Regions from separate parts of the Bradyrhizobium sp. Ses1 genome, predicted to be linked through region 2. Evidence: predicted binding sites of a transcription regulator. Region 2 holds the regulator's gene; the other holds the start of a gene.
What was found. The regulator PhoB, encoded in region 2, activates phosphate uptake and scavenging genes when phosphate is short. The targets are predictions, from matches to a motif close to TGTCATNNANCTGTCAT.

Region 1 (6,008 bases), on a different contig from region 2:
CGCTGGCGCTGCTTGGCGTCATCGTGGTGCTGGTCGTCGGATCGATCTGGCGCCGGCGCGCAATGCATCACGCCGAGCGGGCCGCCAAGGCGGCCTGAAAGGCTCGATGCTAAGGCTCGATGAGATGAAGTCGAATTGTATCCGCTATGGGTGCTACCTCTTCACCTCTCCCAAAGGGAGAGGTCGGCGCGTAGCGCCGGGTGAGGGGATTTGCTCGATCGAGGGACCGTAACCCCTCACCCGCGCCTTCGGCGCGACCTCTCCCTTCGGGAGAGGTGAACTTGCGGCCCCAGGCTGATTCAACCAAATGACATCATGCTCTCAGCGCCGTACGATCGAACCGGTGCGTCCGACCAGACGCGCCAGTTGCTTGAAGCGGCTGCCGACGCGGTCGGCGACGAGATCGACCATCCGGTGCTCGAACACCAGCATGAGTTTGCGTCCGTCGGTGCGGAAATGGGTTGCCGGCAGCACGCCGGGCCGTGCCGCCGAGATCAGGTGCGCGACGCGAAACGCGGCGCCAAGCAGGCGCGCGCGTTCGAGCATCGTGTGCGGCACCATCTCCTGGACGATTTCCGGCGGTTCGTTCTCCAAGCTTAGGCCGGCGTAGCGGTAGAATACCGAGAGCGCGACGAAGGTGCGGCCCTGATGGGAGATGGAGCCGAAATTGCCGTTGGTGATGAGGCTGAGCGTCTCCTCGCCGCGGTGATCGGGATGCACCCGCCAGCCGATATCAGACAGCAGGCAGGCGGCATGGCGCAGCCTACGGTCCTCGTCGGTCTCGCGCAGCCTCACGACGCGCACCAGCCGATCGGTCCAGGCGATCAGTTCCTCCGCGTGGCGTGCCGATCGCGAGAGCAGGCCGTTCATGGTCTGCGCTGCGCAGATCAGGCCATCCTTGGCGCGCTCGGCCGGCGGCAGCATTTCGTAGAACAGGCCTTCGCGCACGCCGAAGGTGGAGAACACGATCGTCTTCGGCTTTGCCACCCGGATGATGTATTCAAGAACGAGCGCGGCGTAGGTGAGCAGCGGCCGCCGCGCGTCGGCTACAGCCTCGATATTGGCGAGCAAATTGGCGGCCGCCAGCCGGCGCAAGCGCTGCGCGAAATCGAGCGCGTCGGCGGCGGGAATCGAATAGCCGTGCATCACCTTGAGCGGATAGCCGCTCTGGATGATGTGAATGCGCGCCAGCGCGCGCCAGGTGCCGCCGACCGCGTAGAAATTGCGGCCGCGGCCCGCCTTGAGTTGCGGAACCTCGGACAGTTCGTTGCGGACGATGCGCTCGGCGCGTTTCAGCGATTTGTGCGAGAGGTCCTGCAGCGCGAGGCTGCCGAGCGGCAGCGTCACGCCGCTGTGGACGCGATTGCCCTTGACGTCGATCAGTTCGACCGAGCCGCCGCCGAGATCGCCGACGATGCCGTCGGGCTTGTGCACGCCGGAGACGACCCCCAGGGCGGAGAGCTTGGCTTCCCGTGGGCCTGATAGAATCTCGATCCGCGTTCCGCAGATGCGCTCGGCCTCGGCGATGAAATCGGCACCGTTCCTGGCGTCGCGACAGGCGGCCGTCGCGATCGCATAGACGCGGCCGACCCTCTGGATCCGGCACAGCGCGCGAAACCGCCGCAGCGCCGTCAGCGCCTTTGCGACCGCATCCTCGGCAAGAAGCCCGGTGCTCTGCACCTCGCGGCCGAGACCGCACAGCGCCTTCTCGTTGAACAGCGTGGTGAGGTTACGTGACAGCGACTCGTAGATCACGAGACGCACCGAGTTGGAGCCAATATCGATGACAGCGACGCTGGTAGCGCGCTTGCGCGGTCGCTTCACCGGAAAGTCCCCTTGTGGTGGCTAGAGCATTTTCGGTTCTGATTGAATCAGAACCGAAGCTCTAGATTGTTGTTTTGACGCGTTTTCTTCACGCGAACCGGTGTCCACTTCGCTCGAAAACGCTCTAGCGCTCGTTGCGGCGAGTGAGACGGCGCGGTGAAGATTCCTTGAGAGACTTTCCACGGCCCGACAGACTCGGATTCGTCATGAAGTAATTATGAAGGTTGAAAGGCTCTTCGCCTTTCGCGGCCTTCATACGCGTTGACGATCCATCGGGCAACAATCGCCAGCTCTGCTCCGTATCCTTCAGATTCGCGACCATGATCTGTTCGAGAACCTGCTGATGCACCGTGGGATTTTGCAGCGGGCAGAGCACCTCGACACGGCGGTCGAGGTTCCGCGGCATCATGTCGGCAGAGGAGATATACACAGCCGCTTTCGCGCTGGGCAGCCCATATCCCATGCCGAAGCAATAGATTCGGCCGTGTTCCAGGAAGCGGCCGATCACCGATTTGACGCGGATGTTCTCGGAAAGTCCTGATAACCCCGGCCTGAGGCAGCAGATGCCGCGCACCACGAGCTCGATCGGCACTCCCGCCTGCGATGCTTCATAGAGCGCGTCGATGATGTCGGGGTCGACGAGCGAGTTCATCTTCATCCAGATCGCGGCCGGCCGGCCATGACGCGCGTGACCGATCTCGCCCTGGATGTGCTCGATGATGCGCTTGCGTAGCGTGAGCGGCGACACCGCCATCTTTTCGATGTCGCTCGGCTCGGCATAGCCGGTGACGTAGTTGAACACGCGCGCGGCGTCGCGGCCGATGACCGGATCGCAGGTGAAGTAGGAGAGATCGGTGTAGATGCGCGCGGTCACCGGATGGTAGTTGCCGGTGCCGGTGTGGACGTAAGTGGTAAGATTGCTGCCCTCGCGGCGCACCACCATCGACAACTTGGCGTGGGTCTTGAGCTCGATGAAGCCGTAGACCACCTGCACGCCGGCGCGTTCGAGGTCGCGCGCCCAGCGGATGTTGGCTTCCTCGTCGAAGCGGGCCTTCAGCTCGATCAGCGCCGTGACCGACTTGCCGGCCTCAGCCGCTTCCGCGAGCGCGCGCACGATCGGTGAATTCTGCGAGGTGCGATAGAGCGTCTGCTTGATGGCGACGACCTCGGGATCGCGTGCGGCCTGCTGCAGGAACTGCACCACGACGTCGAAGGATTCGTAGGGGTGGTGGACGATCAGGTCCTTCTGGCGGATCGCGGCAAAGATATCGCCGCCATGGTCGCGCACCCGTTCCGGATGGCGCGGCACATAGGGGGTGAATTCGAGATCGGGCCGGTCGAGCCGGGTGAGTTGCGACAGCTCGTTCATGGCCAGCACGCCGTCGACCAGGAAAACCTCGTCGTCGGCGGCGTTGAGTGCGTGCTGCACGAACAGGCGCAGCTCCTCAGGCATCTTGGCCTCGATCTCCAGCCGGATCACCGATCCGCGCCGGCGTCGCTTCAACGCGGTCTCGAACGTGCGGACGAGGTCTTCGGCTTCTTCCTCGATTTCGATTTCGGAGTCGCGGATGACGCGGAAGGCGCCCTGGCCCATGACCGTGTAGCCCGGGAACAGACGTCCGATGAAGAGGCCGGTGGCCTGCTCCAATGTGATCAGGCGCAGCCGGCCCTCACTGGGGATGCGGATGAAGCGGTCAATCTTGCCGGGCATGCGGATCAGCGCGTTCATCGCCTTGCCGTCGGAGATCCGGGACAATTGCAGCGCCACCGTGAAGCCGAGGTTGGGAATGAACGGGAAGGGATGTGCCGGATCGATCGCGAGCGGTGTCAGCAGCGGGAAGATGCTGTGGAGGAAATGATCCTCGATCCAGGCCCGCTCCGTCTTGGTGGCGTCTCGCCCGTCGACGAGCTGGATGCCGACTTCCGAGAGCATCGTGCGCAGGTCGCTCCAGATCGCCTGCTGGTCGGAGGCGAGCTTGGAGACGGTCTGGTTGATCAGGACGAGCTGTTCGGATGGCGTCAGCCCGTCGGGGCTGCGCTCCGGGATGCCTTCACGGACCTGCGCCTTGATACCGGCGACGCGGACCATGAAGAACTCGTCGAGGTTATTGGCTGAAATCGACAGGAATCTCACCCGCTCGAGCGCGGGGTGGCCGGGATTGACGGCCTCTTCCAGCACGCGGCGATTGAAATGCAGCCAGGAAAGCTCGCGGTTGATGAAGCGCTCGGGGCTCGTCGCGATCGCCGGCAGCCCTTCAGCAACCTGTTCTTTCTCTTGTACTTCAATAGGTTGTGCCGATTCCATGAAGTTCTCGATCCATTCGAGTTCAGGCCCAGAGCCACTTAAGCAAATGCAACGCAACCCTGTGATAAGTGGATGACGTTTCGATGACATTGACGTTCCGGAAGCCCGCGCCGTCAAGTCACAGGGATCAGGCGTTGCGCCACAGTTCCGCTGCCAGCGCCCGCGTCACCGGCCGGCCGAGCCGCAGCGCCTCGGTGTCGAGCAGCTCCACCGCCCGGCGGGCGGCGGCGTAGGAACGCTCGATCCGGCTGGCGAGATAGCTCACCAGTGATTCGTCTACGGTCATCTGTCGGTCCGTGCAGTATTTGACGATCAGGCCGCGAAACAAGAGATCGTCTGGCGGCAACAATGACACGGTCGGTACCGCGCGCAGCCGTGACCGGAGGTCGCGCAATTCGATCTCGAACGCGGAGGGCGGAATGCGAGCGGTCATCAGCACGAAGGCTTCGTCCTGGCGGGCAAGATTGAGCAAGTGAAACATCGCGCGCTCGTCGAAGCCGTGCGGGTTCAGGTCTTCGACCACGAGTGCACCCGTCGCAAGGTCCGCCGGCACGGCCTCGGCCGACAGTGCGTGCGCCGCGGTCGAGCGCGCGCCGGCCCGCTCGGCCCAGATCGCGGCGAGGTGGCTTTTGCCCGATCCTTCGGGGCCGACCAGCAGCATGATGCGGTTCGGCCAGTCGGGCCAGCTCTCGATCAGAGCAAGGCCGGCCTCATTCGCCGTTCCCTCCAGGAAGTCGTCGCGGGTCAGGCTCTCCGCATGTGGCAACGCCAACGCAAGCTGACGAGGGTGAACGCTACCTGCCACGCAAAACTCTCCGGGACTTCCGTTCTCTTGACGCGTTTTCTTTACGCGAACCGGTGCCCACTTCGCGCGAAAACGCTCTTTACGCTCTAACGCGCTTCGATCGTGCTCATGTGCCGCACCCACTCCACGAGATAGAGGGAGACGGAAACCAAAGTAAAGATGGTGACAAATCCCATCAGGATCAGATCGTAAGGCCTTGGCTGGAAACCGAAACCGAGTGAGGCCAGCACCAGGGCTGCGAAGGCAACCTGAGCCCCCGTGTTAAGTTTCGAGACCATCAGCGGTTTTATCTCGACCGGCTTGTCGAACAGCCAGGACACAATCACAGCCGCTACGATCATGATGTCGCGCGAGACCACGAGGATGACGAGCCAGCGCGGCACCGCGCCCCAGATCCCGAGCGCCACATAGATCGACACCAGCAGCGCCTTGTCGGCCAGCGGATCGAGCAGCGCGCCGAGCTCGCTCGTCATGTTGAAGCGCTTGGCGAGGAAACCGTCGACGGCGTCGCTGACGCCGGCAATCACGAAGATCGCAAACGCGATTTCCATCTGGCTGGAGACGATCGCCCAGACGATGACCGGCACCAGAATGATGCGGCCCAGCGTGATGATATTGGGTATGCTCAACTCGGTCGCTTCCCGGCTACCGGCCTGAATTCACGGAAGATTCGGCCCTTTTGGGGGCTGAGCCGGCTGTTATCTACATAGTATACCGCCTGCCGCCTTGCGAGCCATTGCGCGGGGGCGGAATTCCTCGTAACCAGCCGTCTTCAACTGGAATTTTGCATGACCGAGCGCAAGAACGGCCTCACTTACGCGGATTCCGGCGTCGACATCGATGCCGGCAACCGGCTGGTCGATCTGATCAAGCCGATGGTCCGCGCCACCGCGCGCGCCGGCGCGGACGCCGAGATCGGCGGCTTCGGGGGTCTGTTCGACCTGAAGGCGGCCGGCTTCAAGGACCCGGTGCTGGTGGCCGCGACCGATGGCGTCGGCACCAAGGTCAAGATCGCGATCGAGACCGGGCTGCATGACGGGATCGGCATCGACCTGGTGGCGATGTCGGTCAACG
Region 2 (6,008 bases):
GACCGGCACGGCCGATGGCGCCCGGGTCGGTGTTTCCGTGATCTTGATGTCGGGGGATTGTGAAACCATGGCGCTCTATCTGGGGTCTTGAGAGGCGAAACGAAAGGGGTTCACATCTATCGTTGTTAGCCGTCATCCCTGCGAAAGCAGGGATCCATAACCACCGATGTGAGCATTGTGAAAAGCTGGGGCCGCAGCTTGATGCAACAACTCACATCGGTGGTTATGGATCCCGGCTCGCGCTTCGCTTGGCCGGGACGACAGCTATCTTGGCGGCGCGCTTACGCGACCGCGTCAAAACACCAGGCCAGAATGCCCTTTTGCGCATGCAGGCGGTTCTCGGCCTCGTCGAACACCACCGATTGCGGACCGTCGATCACCTCGTCGGTGACTTCCTCGCCGCGATGCGCCGGCAGGCAATGCATGAACAAAGCATCGGGCTTGGCCAGCGACATCAGCTTGGCATTGACCTGATAGGGCCGGAGCAGATTGTGCCGGTGCTCGCCGTCCTTGTCGCCCATCGACACCCAGGTGTCGGTGACGACGCAGTCGGCGCCGCGCACGGCCTCCTCGGGGTCGTTGCCGAGCACGATCGGCGCCTGGGTCGCCTTGATCCAGTCGCGCATCGCCTTGTTCGGCGCGAGCTGCGGCGGCGTCGCGATATTGAGGGCGAACTTGAAACGCTCGGCGGCATGCGCCCATGACGCCAGCACGTTGTTGTCGTCACCGGTCCAGGCCACGGTCTTGCCCTCGATCGAACCGCGACGCTCCTCGAACGTCATCAGGTCGGCCATCACCTGGCAGGGATGCGAGCGGCGCGTCAGCCCGTTGATCACGGGGACGGTGGCATGCGCGGCGAGCTCCAAGAGCGCATCGTGGTTGAGGATGCGGATCATGATCGCATCGACATAGCGCGACAGCACGCGCGCAGTGTCGGCGATGGTCTCGCCACGGCCGAGCTGCATCTCGGCGCCGGTGAGCATGATCGATTCACCGCCAAGCTGGCGCATGCCGACGTCGAACGACACTCGCGTGCGGGTCGAAGGACGCTCGAAGATCATCGCCAGCGTCTTGCCTTCGAGCGGCTTCGTGGCCCGCTCATGCGCCTTCAGTCTCGCCTTCATGGCGGCGCCGGCGGCCAGCATGGCGCGCAGCTCGTTGAGCGACATTTCGTTGATGTCGAGGAAGTGACGGGGCGCCTTGCTCATCATCCCGCTGCCTTCTTCGAAGGTCCGCTTGAGAGCGCGGTGCAGGCGCGCTCCAGACAACCGATGGCGTGCTCGATCTCGGCCTCGCTGACGATCAGCGGCGCGAGGAAGCGCACCACATTATCGCCGGCGCCGACTGTGAGCAGCTTCTGCTCGCGCAGGGCGTTGACGAGGTCGCCCGAGGGCACCACGGCCTTGACGCCGATCAGAAGCCCCTCGCCGCGCACGTCGGCGAGAATGGACGGATAGCGGTCAACCGCGGAGGCGAGCTTCTGCTTGAGCAGGAGCGACATCTTCTGCACGTGATCGAAGAAGCCGGGCTTCAGCATCACATCGAGCACGGCGCCGGCGGCCGCGACCGCGAGCGGATTGCCGCCGAAGGTCGAGCCATGCGAACCCGCCGTCATGCCGGAGGCGGCTTCCGCGGTCGCAAGGAAGGCGCCGATCGGAAAGCCGCCGCCGAGCGCCTTGGCCAGCGACATCACGTCAGGGGTGACCCCGATACGCTTGTAGGCGAAGAGATCGCCGGTGCGGCCCATGCCGGTCTGCACCTCGTCGAACGCGAGCAATAGGCCATGCTCGTCGCAAAGCTGGCGCAGCGCCTTGAAGAAAGCCGGCGGCGCGGAGCGCACGCCGCCCTCGCCCTGCACCGGCTCGATCAGAATGCCCGCGGTCTCTGGACCGATCGCGCGTTTCACCGCTTCGATATCGCCATGCGGCACCTGGTCGAAGCCGTCCATCGGCGGACCGAAGCCCTCGAGATATTTAGCAGCGCCGGTCGCTGCGAGTGTCGCGAGCGTGCGGCCATGGAAGGCGCCTTCGAAGGTGATGATGCGGTAGCGCTCCGGATGCCCCTTCGAGAAGTGATAGTGACGCACGACCTTGATCACGCCCTCCATCGCTTCCGCGCCGGAATTGCAGAAGAACACGAAGTCCGCAAAACTCTGCTCGCACAGCCGCGCGGCAAGCTTCTCGCCGTCCGGGCTCTTGAACAGGTTCGACATGTGCCAGAGCTTCGTCGCCTGTTCCTGCAGCGCCTTCACCAGATGCGGATGGGCATGGCCGAGCGCGTTCACCGCGACGCCGGAGGTGAAGTCGAGATAACGCTCGCCTTTGGTCGAGATCAGCCAACAGCCTTCGCCGCGTTCGAAGCCGAGATCGGCCCTGGCAAAAACGGGAAGCAGATGCGACGTGGCGCGGTCGGTCATGGCGATCACTGAAGGGTTCAGACAAGCCTTTCAGACAAGCCCCGGCGGCGTGCAGCGATGCAGACACGCGGCTGGAGCTCATCCAGCGAAAACAAAACGTGCCGCCTTTGCAGGGCGGCACGTGAAGGCATTCTATGCGCGCGGCGGGTGCTGTCAATCGCCACGAAGCCGCCAGGCTGCGCTGCAAAGTGCCGGTAATCCGCAGTTTTCCGGTGTGGTGGAAAAGCCCGATTGCAATCCCTAAATGTCGGAACATGTGGACGCATAGGCGCGGACTCTTGCGCCAGAGTCACGCCATATTGTAGCGTCTAGCCTGTCGGGTACGACATCTCGTGCGGCAGTTTTGATCCCTTAGAGTCCTTTGTGTGCGGCGTACACGTTCGGGTGCGGTTTTCGTGCCCGGCGAGCCTTAAGGGATTCTGCCCGCAGGGATTTTTGAGATTAGGCATCGCAGCGCTGTCCCAGGATCGGCCGGCGCAACGCGAAGGGAAAGATGCGATGACGGTATTGACCTGGTCCGACGAACGCGTCGAGCAGTTGAAAAAGCTCTGGGAAGGTGGCCTTTCGGCCAGCCAGATCGCTGCGGAACTGGGCAACGTGACCCGCAATGCGGTGATCGGCAAGGTGCACCGGCTCGGCCTCTCGGGCCGCGCCAAGAGTCCTGCTGCAGCCGCGCCGCGGCAGCGCAAGGCGCGTCCCGCACAGCCGATGATGCGCGTGGCGCGTCCGGTCTCCCGCGGCAACACCGCGCTCGCCCACGCCTTCGAGGTGGAGGTGGAAGCGGACCCTATCGCCTACGACAATGTGGTACCGATGAGCCAGCGGCTGTCGCTGCTCGAATTGAACGAGGCCACCTGCCACTGGCCGGTCGGCGATCCCTCGAGCCCGGAATTCTTCTTCTGCGGCGGCAAGGCGCTTCCCGGCCTGCCCTATTGCGCGCACCACTCCCGCATCGCCTACCAGCCGGCGGCTGACCGCCGCCGTCCGACGGTCAAGCCGTCACAAGGCAAGTAAACCGACGACAGATCGTAGCCTGGGTGGAGCGCAGCGCAACCCGGGAACGCTGTATCGGCAGGTCCAAATTTCCCCGGGTTACGCTTCGCTGCACCCGGGCTGCGGATTGAGGTCGCCGGTTTACGACTGCTCGGCCTTCGCGAAGCGATCATCGAGCGCGTAGCCCGCACCGCGGACGGTGCGGATCGGGTCCTGCTCGCGGCCGGGATTGAGCAATTTGCGCAGGCGGCCGATGTGAACGTCGACGGTGCGCTCGTCGATATAGATGTCGCGGCCCCAAACGCTGTCGAGCAGCTGCTCGCGGCTGAACACGCGGCCGGGATGCTCCAGGAAGAACTCCAGCAGGCGATATTCGGTCGGGCCGAGATCGATCGGGCGGCCCGAGCGCGCGACGCGGCGCTTCTCGCGGTCGAGTTCGATGTCGCCATAGGTGAGCACGGTGGCGAGCCGCTCCGGGCTTGCCCGGCGCAACAGGCCCTTCACCCGCGCGAGCAGTTCAGGCACCGAGAACGGCTTGACGATGTAGTCGTCGGCACCGGTCGCCAGCCCCCTCACGCGCTCGCTTTCCTCGCCGCGCGCGGTCAGCATGATGATCGGGAGCTGCTTGGTCTCCGGCCGCGCCCGCAGACGGCGGCACAGCTCGATGCCGGAGAGTCCCGGCAGCATCCAGTCGAGCACGACAAGGTCGGGAATACGTTCCTTGAGCCTTGTGTCCGCATCGTCTCCACGGGCGACCGTTTCGACATCATAGCCTTCTGCATCGAGATTGTAGCGCAACAGCGTCGTCAGCGCTTCTTCGTCTTCGACCACCAGAATGCGTGCGCTCATCGGCTTGGCTTCTCCTATAGCGGGATGACTCTCTGCTTGAATCGTCATCCCACTCTTCCTTTGATGTTTGAGCAGGATCTTGGCGGAAAGCCGGCGTCGACTTTCCGGATGTTGCTCTAGTTGCCCGGAACGGTCGTGGCGAACGTCGTCATATCCCCCTTCGGCCGCTTGTCGGTGATCTGCTGACCCTCGATCATGTAGAAGACCGTTTCCGCGATGTTGGTGGCGTGGTCGCCGATCCGCTCGATATTCTTGGCGCAGAACATCAGGTGGATGCAGAACGAGATGTTGCGCGGATCTTCCATCATGTAGGTGAGGAGCTCGCGGAACAGCGAGGTGCAGATCGCGTCCACCTCCTCGTCGCTCTTCCAGACGTTCATCGCCGCCGGCAGATCGTGCGCGGCATAGGCGTCGAGCACGGACTTGACCTGCGACAGCACGAGGTCGGTCATGTGCTCCAGGCCGCGGATCAACTTCAGCGGCTGGAAGTCGTTCTCCAGCGCGGCGACGCGCTTGCCCATGTTCTTGGCGAGGTCGCCGATCCGCTCGAGGTCGGTCGCCACCCGCATCGCGCCGACGATCTCGCGCAAGTCGACAGCCATCGGCTGGCGGCGGGCGATCGTCAGCACGGCGCGCTCCTCGATCACGCGCTGCAGGCTGTCGATCTCGATGTCGGAAGCGACGACACGCTTGCCGAGCGCGACGTCGCGGCGGATCAGCGCATCGACGGATTCGGTGATCATCCGTTCGACCAGCCCGCCCATCTCTGCGACCAGACGGGTCAGTTCCTGAAGATCGCTGTCGAATGCCTTGGCGGTATGTTCAGAAGCCATGATGTCCCTCCTCAACCAAACCGGCCGGTGATGTAGTCCTGGGTGCGTCGATCGCTCGGCGAGGTGAAGATCTTGCTGGTGTCGTCGAACTCGATCAGTTCGCCCAGATACATGAACGCAGTCTTGTCGGAGACGCGCGCCGCCTGCTGCATGTTATGCGTGACGATCGCGATCGTGTAGTCCTCCGACAATTCCTGGATCAACTCCTCGACCTTGGCGGTCGAGATCGGATCGAGCGCCGAGCAGGGCTCGTCGAACAGGATAACTTCGGGCCGCACCGCAACCGTGCGGGCGATGCAGAGGCGCTGCTGCTGGCCGCCGGAGAGGCTCAGGCCGGAGGCGTTGAGCTTGTCCTTGACCTCGTTCCACAGCGCACCGCCGCGCAGCGCTTTCTCGACGCGGCCGTCCATTTCAGATTTCGAAATCTTCTCGTAAAGGCGGATGCCGAAGGCGATGTTCTCATAGATCGTCATCGGGAACGGCGTCGGCTTCTGGAACACCATTCCGATCCGCGCCCGCAGCAGGTTGAGGTCGAGCTTGGGGTCGAGGATGTTGGTCTGGTCCAGCATCAACTGGCCGGTGGCGCGCTGGCCGGGATACAGGTCGTACATCCGGTTGAAGATCCGGAGCAGGGTCGACTTGCCGCAGCCGGACGGGCCGATAAAGGCGGTGACGCGGTTGGTGCCGAGCGTCAGGTTGATGTTCTTCAACGCATGGTGCTCACCGTAATAGAAGTTGAGGCTGCGTGCAGTCACCTTTGGCGCCGCTTCCGGCAGCGACTTCTGGGGAATGGCCGCGCTCGGGCTGGTCGTCGATACGGACAGATCGGTCATTTTGCGCTCCTTTCGGCGCCGAGGATGCGCGCGCCGATGTTGAGCGCGAGCACGGTCAAGGTGATAAGCAAGGCCCCGCTCCAG

Region 1: a site for PhoB is predicted at 4,202-4,218, ahead of AC5ZG5_RS33315 (RNA degradosome polyphosphate kinase). Genes of this name have one in related genera too.

Annotation. Positions count from the first base shown of each region.
Region 1 is NZ_JCAMOQ010000041.1:54,968-60,975, reverse strand. It holds gene AC5ZG5_RS33325 (TerC family protein) at 1-98, shown strand, start outside; gene ppx (exopolyphosphatase) at 322-1,824, opposite strand; gene AC5ZG5_RS33315 (RNA degradosome polyphosphate kinase) at 1,949-4,129, opposite strand; gene AC5ZG5_RS33310 (P-loop NTPase family protein) at 4,257-4,934, opposite strand; gene AC5ZG5_RS33305 (CDP-alcohol phosphatidyltransferase family protein) at 5,021-5,563, opposite strand; gene purM (phosphoribosylformylglycinamidine cyclo-ligase) at 5,723-6,008, shown strand, end outside.
Region 2 is NZ_JCAMOQ010000001.1:98,986-104,993, reverse strand. It holds gene AC5ZG5_RS00475 (Hsp33 family molecular chaperone) at 1-69, opposite strand, end outside; gene argF (ornithine carbamoyltransferase) at 282-1,208, opposite strand; gene AC5ZG5_RS00465 (aspartate aminotransferase family protein) at 1,208-2,416, opposite strand; gene AC5ZG5_RS00460 (GcrA family cell cycle regulator) at 2,915-3,430, shown strand; gene phoB (phosphate regulon transcriptional regulator PhoB) at 3,551-4,258, opposite strand; gene phoU (phosphate signaling complex protein PhoU) at 4,375-5,091, opposite strand; gene pstB (phosphate ABC transporter ATP-binding protein PstB) at 5,103-5,924, opposite strand; gene pstA (phosphate ABC transporter permease PstA) at 5,921-6,008, opposite strand, start outside.